DNA from 2 places in the Xanthobacter versatilis genome. Region 2 is predicted to be linked to the other one. Evidence: predicted binding sites of a transcription regulator. Region 2 holds the regulator's gene; the other holds the start of a gene.
The links. Region 2 encodes LexA, which represses DNA repair genes until DNA is damaged. Its sites were predicted from a motif close to TGTTCNNNNTGTGTTCNG; they were not measured.

Region 1 (5,516 bases), on a different contig from region 2:
TACCGGCAGGGCGGACGCGAGGTGGCGGCCACCGCGCGGGCCGAGGTGCTGCTCGCCGCCGGGGCGGTGCAGTCGCCCCAGTTGCTGGAACTGTCGGGCATCGGCCATCCGGAGACGCTGAAGGCGGCGGGCATCCCGGTGGTGCATGCCCTTTCCGGCGTCGGCAACAATTATCGCGACCACTTCGCCACCCGCATGAACTGGCGCGTCAAGCAGCCGGTGACCCTCAACGAGCAGACCCGCGGCCTCGCCCTCGCCAAGGCCGTGGCGCAGTATTTCCTGACGCGCAAAGGTATTCTCACCCTGGGAACCGGTCTTGCCCATGGTTTCGTGAAGACGCGGCCGGGCTTGGAGGGGCCGGACGTGCAATATTTCTTCATGCACGCCAGCTACGCCAATGCCGCCGACCGTGCGCTGGACCGCCAGCCGGGCATGACCATCGGCGTCACCCAGCTGCGCCCGCAATCCATCGGCTCCATCCACGTGACCTCGCCGGACCCGTTCAAGGCCCCGGCCATCCGGCCGAACTTCCTTGCGGTTCAGGAGGATCGCGACTGCCTGGTGGAGGGCATGAAGCTCGCCCGGCGCATCATCGAGCAGCCGGCCATGGACCCCTACCGGGCGTTCGAGATGAACCCCGGCCCGGATGTGCGCAGCGACGCCGACTTCCTGGAATTCGCCCGCCGCACCGGCCAGACCATCTACCACCCGGTGGGCACCTGCGCCATGGGCACGGGACCGGCGGCGGTGGTGGACCCGCGCCTCAAGGTCATCGGCCTTGAGGGCCTTCGCGTGGTGGATGCCTCGGTGATGCCAACCATCGTCTCCGCCAACACGGCGGCGGCGGTGATGATGATCGCCGAGAAGGCCGCCGACATGATCAGGGCCGACGCGCGGTAGGCGCCGCGCCCCCGCGCCCCTTGAGGCACAAGCCGCTGGAGGAGACCGCCTGCGCAATGGTATAAGAGCGTTTTAGCCCGTTCTCACCCATTGCGAACCGCTTCATGATTGCCACGCCGGCCCACGAGATCCCCCTGGACATCCGGCGCAAGGCGGTGGCTGTCCACGAGGCCGGGCATGCTCTGGTCGCCCTCCTCCACAAGCGCGACGTGACCGGCGCGGCCCTTCACCCGCCCCACGGCCTCAGCGGGGAAACCCGCTTCGCGGGCGCGGGCGAGCTGGTGCTGGACCTGAACGCCAAGGCCGACCGCCACTTCATCGAGGATGCCATCGTCATCCTCCTGGCCGGGCAGATCGCCGAGGCGCACTACTGGAAGCAGCTCGCCCCGCTCTACATCCCGCGCATCGATTCCCACCGCACCGACGACGCCGAGATCCAACAGCTGCGATCCCACTTCGCTTTGGGCCCAGAGCAGCAGGCCATGTTCATGGGCTATTGCACGGACAAGGCGAGCCGCATCGTCCTCCACCCCAACGCCCAGTCCGCCATCGCGGACATCGCGACGACGCTGGTCGACACCCTGTCCATCGGCCGGGCGGCATTGGACGAGATCCTCGCCCGGCATGATGTGGGGGAAGGGAGGCTGAAGTTTGCACAGCACCCTTGGGAGAGGCGGGTTTAGGGGGGAGGTAGTGCTTGGATCCGCCAGATGCGGCCGTTCGCTGAGATGGCAACCAATTTCTCCTTTGGGGTGGAAAACAGACCGGCCGTTTTGCGTAAGCCGTTTTAGTTACCTGCCATTGATCCAAATCGGCGGCGCCTCGGTCGTGGCAGAGGACTTGGCATTCCGGAGACGCAACCTCATGATGGCATAATATGAACTGGTGTCGCCGGAGATTTTGGATTGTAGTGAGAAGAGGTTTCAACGCTGGGCGGCTTACCACTGAGGACTCGTAGAATTTTAATATGGACGCTTTGAGACGCGAACAAAGGTGCCCAAGGGCGCAAGCCGGCGCAGATCGTTCTGGTGCTCCTGACAAAATTGCAGTTATGAGTGCTGTCTTGACTTGAAAATATCGTTTGGGGGACGGATGCCTGGCTCGATCGAAATCTGTAATCTGCGCAATATTCAGCGTTTAAGGTTCCCTATTCCCGATCGAGGCGTGTGGCTGCTGACCGGTGCCAATGGAGCAGGGAAGACCTCTTTGCTGGCATGCATTCGGCGGCTGGGTAATCGCAACGCCTTTCCCGTGCACTTCCCGTCGTCCCTGCGTTCCGATCGCCTCGACAACCACGCAACGGGAACTGTGACCTACGAAGTCAACGGATCCACAGTTGAGTACGCCTATCGGGGCAAGCGTTGGACCCCACGCCCCCGCAGCGCATCGCATATGTTCAAGAGCTTCGGCTATTCTTCGGTCACCTACATTGGTGCAACGGCAGATCGCATAACGCCGAGGCCCGAGGACTTCGAAACGCGACACATCAAAACCGTCGACAAGCAAATCATCGCCGCGGCCAACCAAATCTTCCAGACCCACAAATTCTTGAATCTGCGCTCGATCAATCTCTCCCGGGGCATCGGCAATGATGCCTTTGTGTTGTCCTTGGGCACGTCACCCCAGACCTATCACTCGGAAAAGCACTTCAGCCTTGGTGAGCTGTGCGTTCTAAAACTTCTGCGTTTGTTGAAGAACGTTGCGAACAACAGCATGATCATCGTTGACGAGCTGGAGATGGCCCTCCACCCGCGCGCGCAGGTGGAACTGCTGCGCTATCTGGAGCGGCAAGCCAAAGACAAATCGCTGACGGTGATCTTCTCGACCCACTCCGTTACCCTGCTCAAGACGATCGACCGCTCTCGAATCATCTATCTGGAGAAGCAGGACGACGGCGAGATCAGACCGATCGTGGGTTGCTTCCCGACATACGCGATTGGCAACATCGCATCGGACGAGGAGGCCCTTCCCGATATTATGCTATACGTGGAAGATCTCCTCGCCAGAGATGTCTTGAACTCGTTCTACGAGCTCTTCGTAAACGAGAAATACACCGACCCCACTCTTCGTCCATCGGCAAAGATCGTGCCCGTGGGAGGATTCAACGAAGTGATCGGATTCTTGGACCGCAATCGTTCCGTGCTTCCGGTTTCGGTCAAGCAAATGGCCGTGCTCGACAGTGACGTTTCAAGTGAGGTGATTTCGGCTTGGACAAAAGCGAACAATCATTCCAAGCTGGCCAAGTACGATGAGCTGAGGAAGCAGATCGCGTTTCTGCCGTTCACTCCCGAGGTTGGATTGATGGAGCTTGCGGCCGGAAATCCTGTGGCCTTCGAACAGAAGCTGCGCGAAAGATTTGGAGACAATCTGCTACAGGTAAGAAACATTATTTTGAAATACGACGCAACTCTGAAAGGAGCCCCCCAGAGGAAGGCTGCGAAAGTCATTGTCGAGGAGATGACGGAGTATCTGAAGACGCGCACCCAAGGAACAGACGAAGTGATCAGAGAGAAACTGTCTGGAGTGTTTGCCACATCGTCTTGGCCTACGCACAAAGCGAGCTTCATGACTCTGCTCGGCGGTCTCGTGTAGACCTTGCCGTTGCCCACTTCACCTTGTCATCGACACCCCCTGCACCAAGCGGTGATCGGCAGGCAATGGGTGGGCCGCTTATGGCAGGTCCATTCCAACCAGTTCCGACGAAAGTGCGGTGGTAGCTTTCGGGAGTCCGATCGCTACCTCTGAGTGTCCGGAATGGGGTCGCAAGCGGATATAAGGAGGAAAGCAGCCGAGTGGCTGCACTGGGTCACCCCATCCCCCTCCCCGTTGACATTCGCCCCCAACGGAGTCCTTTTATAAGAACAAAAGAGGAACATCATGCATGAGCGCGAAAGGATCGGGCGCGAGGGCATCGGGCGGCAGGGAAGCGATGGGGATGCCTTGGTCGCGTTGCGGCGGCGGGTGGAGGAGATCCAGCACGCAGGCACCCCGGCGGCAGGGGCGGCGCGGGGGCATATGGCCCTCGGCGCGCCGCTGGATGGGGCGCTGGGCGGGGGGCTCCCCCTCGGCGCGCTGCACGAGGTGTTTGCCTGCGACAAGGGCAATGGCGCCGCCGCCCTCGGCTTCGCCCTGGCCCTTGCCGCCGGCACACGGCGGCCGGTGGTGTGGGTGCGGCAGGACCTCGCCGCGCTGGAGGGCGGCGACCTCTACGGGCCGGGCTGCGCCGCCTTCGGGCTCGATCCGGCGCGGCTCATCGTGGTCCAGGGAGCGGATGCCACCGACACCCTCGCCGCCGCCGAGGAGGCACTGCGCCATGCCGTCCTCGGACTGGTGGTGGTGGAGCCCTGGGGCATGCCCGCCCGCCTCGACCTCACCGCCACGCGCCGCCTCGCGCTGAGGGCCGAGCGCTCGGGGGTGCCGGCCCTGCTGCTGCGTTCGGCGGCGGAGCCCGTGCCTTCTGCCGCCGCTACCCGCTGGCTGGCCTCGGCCGCCCCCTCCGGCGCGGCGGGAGCGCCGGCCTTCTGCCTCGGGCCGCCCGCCTTCGCTCTGGAGCTGGCCCGCAACCGGGCCGGGCCCACCGGCCGCTGGATTGTGGAATGGAATGCCCATGCCCGACGCTTCGCCCCGGCGCCTCGCCGCCCTGCTGCTGCCCCGCCTGTCCACCGACCGGCTGCATCGCAAGGCCCGGCACGCGCGGACGGCCCGGCCCCCGTGGTCGTCGGCTCCTTCGAGCGCCGCGCCGGATGAGGCGCCTCTCGCGGTGGTGCACACCCTCGCCAACGCCCGCCGCCTCCAGGCGGTGGACGCGGCGGCGGCGCGCCTCGGCCTCCATCCGGGCCTGACCTTGGCGGATGCGCAGGCTCGCGTGCCACAGCTTCAGGCGGTGGAGGCGGACCCGGCGGCGGACGGCGCGCTGCTGGCCGCCATCGCCTGCTGGTGCGAGCGCTGGACGCCGTTCGTGGCGCTCGCGCTGCCTTATGGCATCGTGCTCGACATCACCGGCTGCGCCCACCTGTTTGCCGGCGAAAAGGCCATGCTCGCCGCCATGGTGGCGCGCCTCACCGCCCAGGGCTTCGCGGTCCAGGGCGCGGTGGCCGGCACCGCGCGCGCGGCGCTGGCGCTGGCCCGCTGGCGCCCCGGCCTCGTGGCCGCGCCGGGGACGGAGGGGCAGGCCGTGGCCGGCCTGCCGGTGGCCGCGCTGGAGCTGGATCCGGAGGCCGAGCGCAGCCTCGCCTATCTCGGCCTTGCCACCATCGGCGACCTTTCGGGCAAGCCCCGAGCCGCGCTCGCCGCCCGCTTCGGCAGCCGGATCGTCTGCCGGCTGGAGGAGATCACCGGCGCGGCGGATGCCCCCATCTCCCCCCTCAATCCCCTGCCCGTCTACGTGGCCGAACGGCGCTTCGCCGAGCCCATGGGAGATGAGGACACCGCCCGCGCCGTGATCGCCGACCTCGCCCGCGAGCTGGCTGGCGTGCTGGAGCGGCACGGGGAAGGCGGGCGGCGCTTTGCGGCGGCCTTCTTCCGCAGCGACGGCGCCGTGCGGCGGGTGGAGGCGGGCACCGCCGCCCCTTTGCGCGATGCCGCGCGCCTCGCCGGCCTGTTCCGCGAGCGGCTCG
Region 2 (5,516 bases):
GGGCTGCGATTTCACCGCGGGCACGCCGGGCCTGTTGGCCGGGCGGCGGCTGACCGGCCGCGACGTGATGCTTGCCGCCGCTATGGATCATGCGGTCCTGCCGGTGGCGCGGCGCCCGCGCGTGGCGGTGCTGCAGACTGGCGACGAACTGGTGCTGCCCGGCACCGGCACCGGTCAGGACAGCGAGATCGTCGTTTCCAACGCCTTCGGCCTCGCCACCCTCGCCCGCCGCGCCGGCGCGGAGGTGACGGACCTCGGGCTGGTGCGGGATGACCTTGCCGCCATCCGTGCCGTGGTGGCGCAGGCGCTTTCGGGCGACTTCGATCTCGTCATCTCCTCCGGTGGCGCCTCGGTGGGCGACCATGATCTGATGGCGCCGGCGCTGCGCGCCGAGGGGGTGGAGCTGTTCGTGCACAAGATCGCCCTGCGCCCGGGCAAGCCGCTGATGTTCGGTGGCAAGGACGGCGTGCGGGTGCTCGGCCTGCCGGGCAATCCGGTCTCGTCCCACGTCTGCGCCATGGTATTTCTGGTGCCGTTGCTGCGCGCGCTTCAGGGCGACGCCATGCCTGGTCCCCTGACGGCGCCGGCGCGCCTCGCGGTGGACATCCCGGCCAACGACGTGCGCCGTGATTTCATGCGCGCCCGCATGGACCGCCACCCCGACGGAACGGTGCATGTGACGCCTTGCGCCTCCCAGGACAGCGCCATGCTGAGCGTTCTGGCCGCCGCCGACTGCCTGCTCATCCGCCCGCCCTTCGCGCCTGCCGCCACGGCCGGAGACCCTTGCGAGATCATTCCCTTCGATGATTGAGCGGTCTTAACCCTGCCTTCACCCCTTGCGGAACACAAAAGGAACAGATAGAAACCGTTCATGATTTGTTTCGCGGCGCACAGGCTGGCGCCAGCAGGGGGCGAGAGATGCTGACGCGCAAGCAATATGACCTGCTTCGCTTCATTCATGAGCGGCTGAAGGAGACCGGCGTGCCCCCCTCCTTCGACGAGATGAAGGAGGCGCTGGACCTGCGGTCCAAGTCCGGCATCCATCGCCTGATCACGGCACTGGAGGAGCGCGGTTTCATCCGCCGGCTGCCCAACCGGGCGCGCGCCCTCGAGGTGGTGCGCCTGCCGGACAGCGTCGCCCCCGGCCTCGCCACGCCCCGCTCCGCCAGTCGCGGCTTCTCTCCCTCGGTGATCGAAGGCAGCCTCGGCAAGGTGCGTCCGGCTGCGGATGATGACGAAGGCGCAGGCCAGGTGGTCACCGTTCCGGTTATGGGCCGGATTGCGGCGGGCTCGCCCATCTCCGCCATCCAGACCCGCAGCCACACCCTCAACATTCCGCCTGAGATGCTGGGCAGCGGCGAGCATTTCGCCCTGGAGGTGCGCGGCGACAGCATGATCGAGGCCGGCATCCTCGACGGTGACACGGTTCTCATCCGCAAGTGCGATACGGCGGACACCGGCGACATCATCGTGGCGCTCGTGGACGACGAGGAAGCCACGCTGAAGCGCCTGCGCAAGAAGGGCGCCTCCATCGCCCTCGAAGCCGCCAATCCCGCCTACGAGACACGCATCTTCGGGCCCGACCGGGTGCGCATCCAGGGCCGCCTCATCGGCCTCATGCGCCGCTATTGATTTTCGCTTCCTCCCCGGTGGGGAGGCCGCGACGGGGTGAGGGGCGTGGCGGTCACCATGCTCAACGGGACCGGCTCCTCTGGAGCGACGCTTCTCACCCCAGCTTTTTGAGCCGTCGATGCTTTTGGCCGCTTCACTCCGATGCGGCGTCGGCTTCCGGATCGTCCGTCGCCGGGCGCTGCGGGGCGGGCTCAGGTGGCAGGGGCGGCATCCAGGGGCGCTGGACGTTGGGCTTGCGGGTCGGCTCGATCTGCCAGTTCCCGCCGCTTGCCCCCTCGCTGCTTATTCCCTTACGGAAGTGATAGGCCAAAGTGCCGGTGCGCTGCAGCGTTTCAGGCGTCACCACCTGGGCCGGGCAGCGCCGGGGCGGCACATCCCGTGTGACGACGATGCGCGATTCCAGGCAGTCTGCCTCCAGGCTTTCCGCCCGCCGCGATACGGCGATGGTGCCGCCGCCCGGCAAGGGAGCGGTGCAGCCGAGGGGATCGCAGGTGAACAGCGCGGCAAGCCCTTCGGCACCCGCCTTTCGCATGTCACCCTCCCGCGTCATCCACTGCTCCACCACCAGCCGCTGGCTGCGCGCGCCGAGCACCGAGAGCCGCCCGTCGGGCCCGCGCACGGCCACCGTCTGGGCATCGGGTGCGATGAGAATGTCCGGGCGCGGCGGCGCGCCGGACATGAGCAGGGCGAGGGCGAACGGCACGATCGCGACGGCCGTGAGCCATCCGCGCAGCAGGCAAAGCGCCGTCAGGCCCAGGCTGAACAGCGCGAGCGTCGGCGGTCCGACCGGATCGACCCTGCCGTCGGCCCCTGGCAGCACCGCGATGGCGTCCGAGACCGCCACCATGATCTCGATGCCTTTGCCCATCACCGGCCAGGCCAGATGATCGAATCCGAACGGCATCAGCAGCACGCCCAGCAGGCCGAAGGGCATCACCATGAACGACACTGCCGGCATGGCGGCGAGATTGGCGAGCAGGCCATAGGGCGCCACGCGCTGGAAGTGGAAGATGCCGTAGGGCGCCGTCGCCAGCCCCGCCACCAGGGAGGTCAGCGCCGTCCCGCCCACCAAAACCGCGAGCCAGATGGCGGCCTGCCCGACCCATCCGTCGGGTCGCGGCAGGGCGCGCATGGGCCGCAGGCGCTCATAGGCGGCAACGAGGGCGAGGGTGGCGGCGAACGACATTTGCGTGCCGGGATCGAGCGCCGCCTCGGGGGTGAAGGCGAGCACGCAGACCCCGGCCACGCCCACGGTGCGCAGGGTCAGCGCCGGCCGGCCCACCAGCACGCCGCTCAATACCAGCGCCGTCATCACGAACGAGCGCTGCGCCGGAACGTCATTGCCGGACAGCACCAGATAGGCGGCGCTGCCGGTGAGGGCAACGACGGCCGCCAGCGACTTGATGGGGAAGCCCAGCGCCAGCGCCGGCACCAGAGCGAGGCCGCCGCGCATGAACGCGAACAGCGTGCCCGCGACCAGCGCCATGTGCAGGCCAGAGATGGACAGGATGTGCGTGAGCCCGGACACGCGCATGCTCTCTTCCACCTCCGGCGCGATCGCGGAACGGTCGCCCGCTACCAGCGCCACGGCGATTTCCGCCGGCGTGCCGGACAGCGAGGCCCGGATGCGGCGGGACAGGCTGTCGCGCACGGCCTCCACCGCCATGGCGAGGCGTACCGGCAGGGGTGGTTCCGCTGGCTCCGCGAGCTTGGGCCGCCCCAGGCCGTAGCCCACGCCGCCGATGCCCGCGAACCAGGGGTTCCGGCCGAAATCATGGGAGCTGGGCATGGCCGGCCCGAGCGGCGGCAGCAACTGGGAGAGCTGGGTGACATGGGTGCCCACCGGCGGCGCCCAGCCCTTGCGCAGGGTGAGGCGGACGAGGCGCGGAACCTTGTCCAGTCCCTTCACCGGCCTGGCGTCGAGACGCAGCAGGATGCGATCTCCCTTTGGGCGATGCTCCACCCGCTCCACGAAGCCCGACAGCCGCACCGGCCCCTTGCCCGGCGTGGCGATCTCGTGCGCCACCAGCGCGGTGCGCACGCTCGCGGTGGTGAAGCCCGCTGTTACGGCGGCAAGGGCCACCATCGCGCCGAACGCCACCGGTCGCGCCCGCAGCAGCACCGCGCCCCCGCAAAGAGCGGCCAAAAGCACCCCGGCGACGGCAAGGGACGGCTCCTGCGCCGCCCCGAAGTAGATGAGGATGCCAAGGGTGAATGCCGCCGGAAGCCAGAGGATCAACCGGCCGGAGGCGGCCTCGGCGGCAAGATCCGCGGCGAGGCGGGCGCGCAGGGCGTCCAGCACGCGGGCGAGGCCGGGGGGCATCGCCCGGCGCGCGGCGGTGCGCGCGCCGCCGAGAACGGCGGCCCGTCCGCTGGTCCGCGCCGGACGCTGGTCCTGCTGCGTCATGTCGCCCCAGATGCCCCGCTGCGGGTCGTTCCGATCCGTGGGCGTCCGGCGCCCGGCCCGCCGGACAAGGCGGCCGTGTTCCTTGTGCCCGGCGCCTATGCTACACGGGCGCCTCCCGCGTGCCAGGGTGCGTGCATTCATGCGCGCTCGGACGTGAGGCTCGTGCTGGAGCCCCTGCCCCGGTCGACCCCGCGTACCGCCCGGGTGCTGCCCCGCCCCGTCCACCCCCTGGACCGAGCCTCGTCGAGTTCCCCATGTCGCAGATCGTCACCCGCTTCGCCCCCTCCCCCACCGGCTTCCTGCACATCGGCGGGGCGCGCACGGCCCTTTTCAACTGGCTCTATGCCCGCCACACCGGCGGCAAGATGCTGCTGCGCATCGAGGACACCGACCGCCAGCGCTCCACCAAGGAGGCGATCGCCGCCATCATCGAGGGCCTGGAGTGGCTGGGCATCACCTGGGACGGCGATCCCATCTACCAGTTCGCCCGCGCGGAGCGGCATCGCGCCGCTGTTGAGGAGATGCTGGCCAAGGGCAATGCTTATCGCTGCTACGCCACGCCGCAGGAGCTGGACGAGATGCGCGAACTGGCCCGCAAGGAGGGCCGCCCGCCGCGCTATGACGGCCGCTGGCGCGACCGCGACCCGTCCGAGGCACCCAAGGATCGCGACCCGGTCATCCGCCTGCGCGCGCCGCAGGAGGGGGAGACCGTGATCGACGACATGGTGCAGGGCACCGTGACCTTCCCCAACAAGGATCTCGACGACCTCGTCCTGCTGCGCTCGGACGGCAATCCCACCTACATGCTGGCGGTGGTGGTGGACGACCACGACATGGGCGTCACCCATGTGATCCGGGGCGACGACCACCTGACCAATGCGGCGCGCCAGACCCAGATCTACCGCGCGCTGGGGTGGGAGGTGCCGCGCATGGCCCATATCCCGCTCATCCATGGGCCGGACGGCGCCAAGCTCTCCAAGCGCCATGGCGCGCTGGGGGTAGATGCCTATCGCGACATGGGCTACCTGCCGGCGGCGCTGCGCAACTATCTGGTGCGGCTCGGCTGGAGCCATGGCGACCAGGAAGTCTTCTCGACCGAGGAGATGGTCTCCTTCTTCGACCTCGACAAGGTGGGCCGCTCCGCCGCGCGGTTCGATTTCCAGAAGCTGGAAAGCCTCAACGGCCATTACATGCGCGCCTCCAGCGATGCCGAGCTGCTGTCGGCCATCGACGCGCTGGTGCCCCACCTGCCCGACGCCGAGCACCGCCTCGCCCGCATGACCCCGGAGCGCCGCGCCCAGCTCGCCGCCGCCATGCCGGGGCTGAAGGAGCGCGCCAAGACGCTGGTGGAACTGGTGGACAACGCCGAGTTCATTTTCGTGGAGCGCCCGCTGCCGCTGGACGATAAGGCCGCCGCCCTGCTCTCGCCCGAGGCCCGCGCCCATCTCGCCCGCCTCGTGCCGGCGCTGGAGCAGGT

Region 1: V5F66_RS17815 (ImuA family protein) is a predicted target of LexA. The motif match lies at 3,758-3,775, and genes of this name have one in related genera.

What each region holds. Positions count from the first base shown of each region.
Region 1 is NZ_JBAFVB010000010.1:69,066-74,581, forward strand. It holds gene V5F66_RS17800 (GMC family oxidoreductase) at 1-900, shown strand, start outside; gene V5F66_RS17805 (hypothetical protein) at 1,005-1,583, shown strand; gene V5F66_RS17810 (ATP-dependent nuclease) at 1,993-3,492, shown strand; gene V5F66_RS17815 (ImuA family protein) at 3,778-4,647, shown strand; gene V5F66_RS17820 (DinB/UmuC family translesion DNA polymerase) at 4,700-5,516, shown strand, end outside.
Region 2 is NZ_JBAFVB010000002.1:199,681-205,196, forward strand. It holds gene V5F66_RS04575 (molybdopterin molybdotransferase MoeA) at 1-811, shown strand, start outside; gene lexA (transcriptional repressor LexA) at 919-1,632, shown strand; gene V5F66_RS04585 (ComEC/Rec2 family competence protein) at 1,766-4,039, opposite strand; gene gltX (glutamate--tRNA ligase) at 4,294-5,516, shown strand, end outside.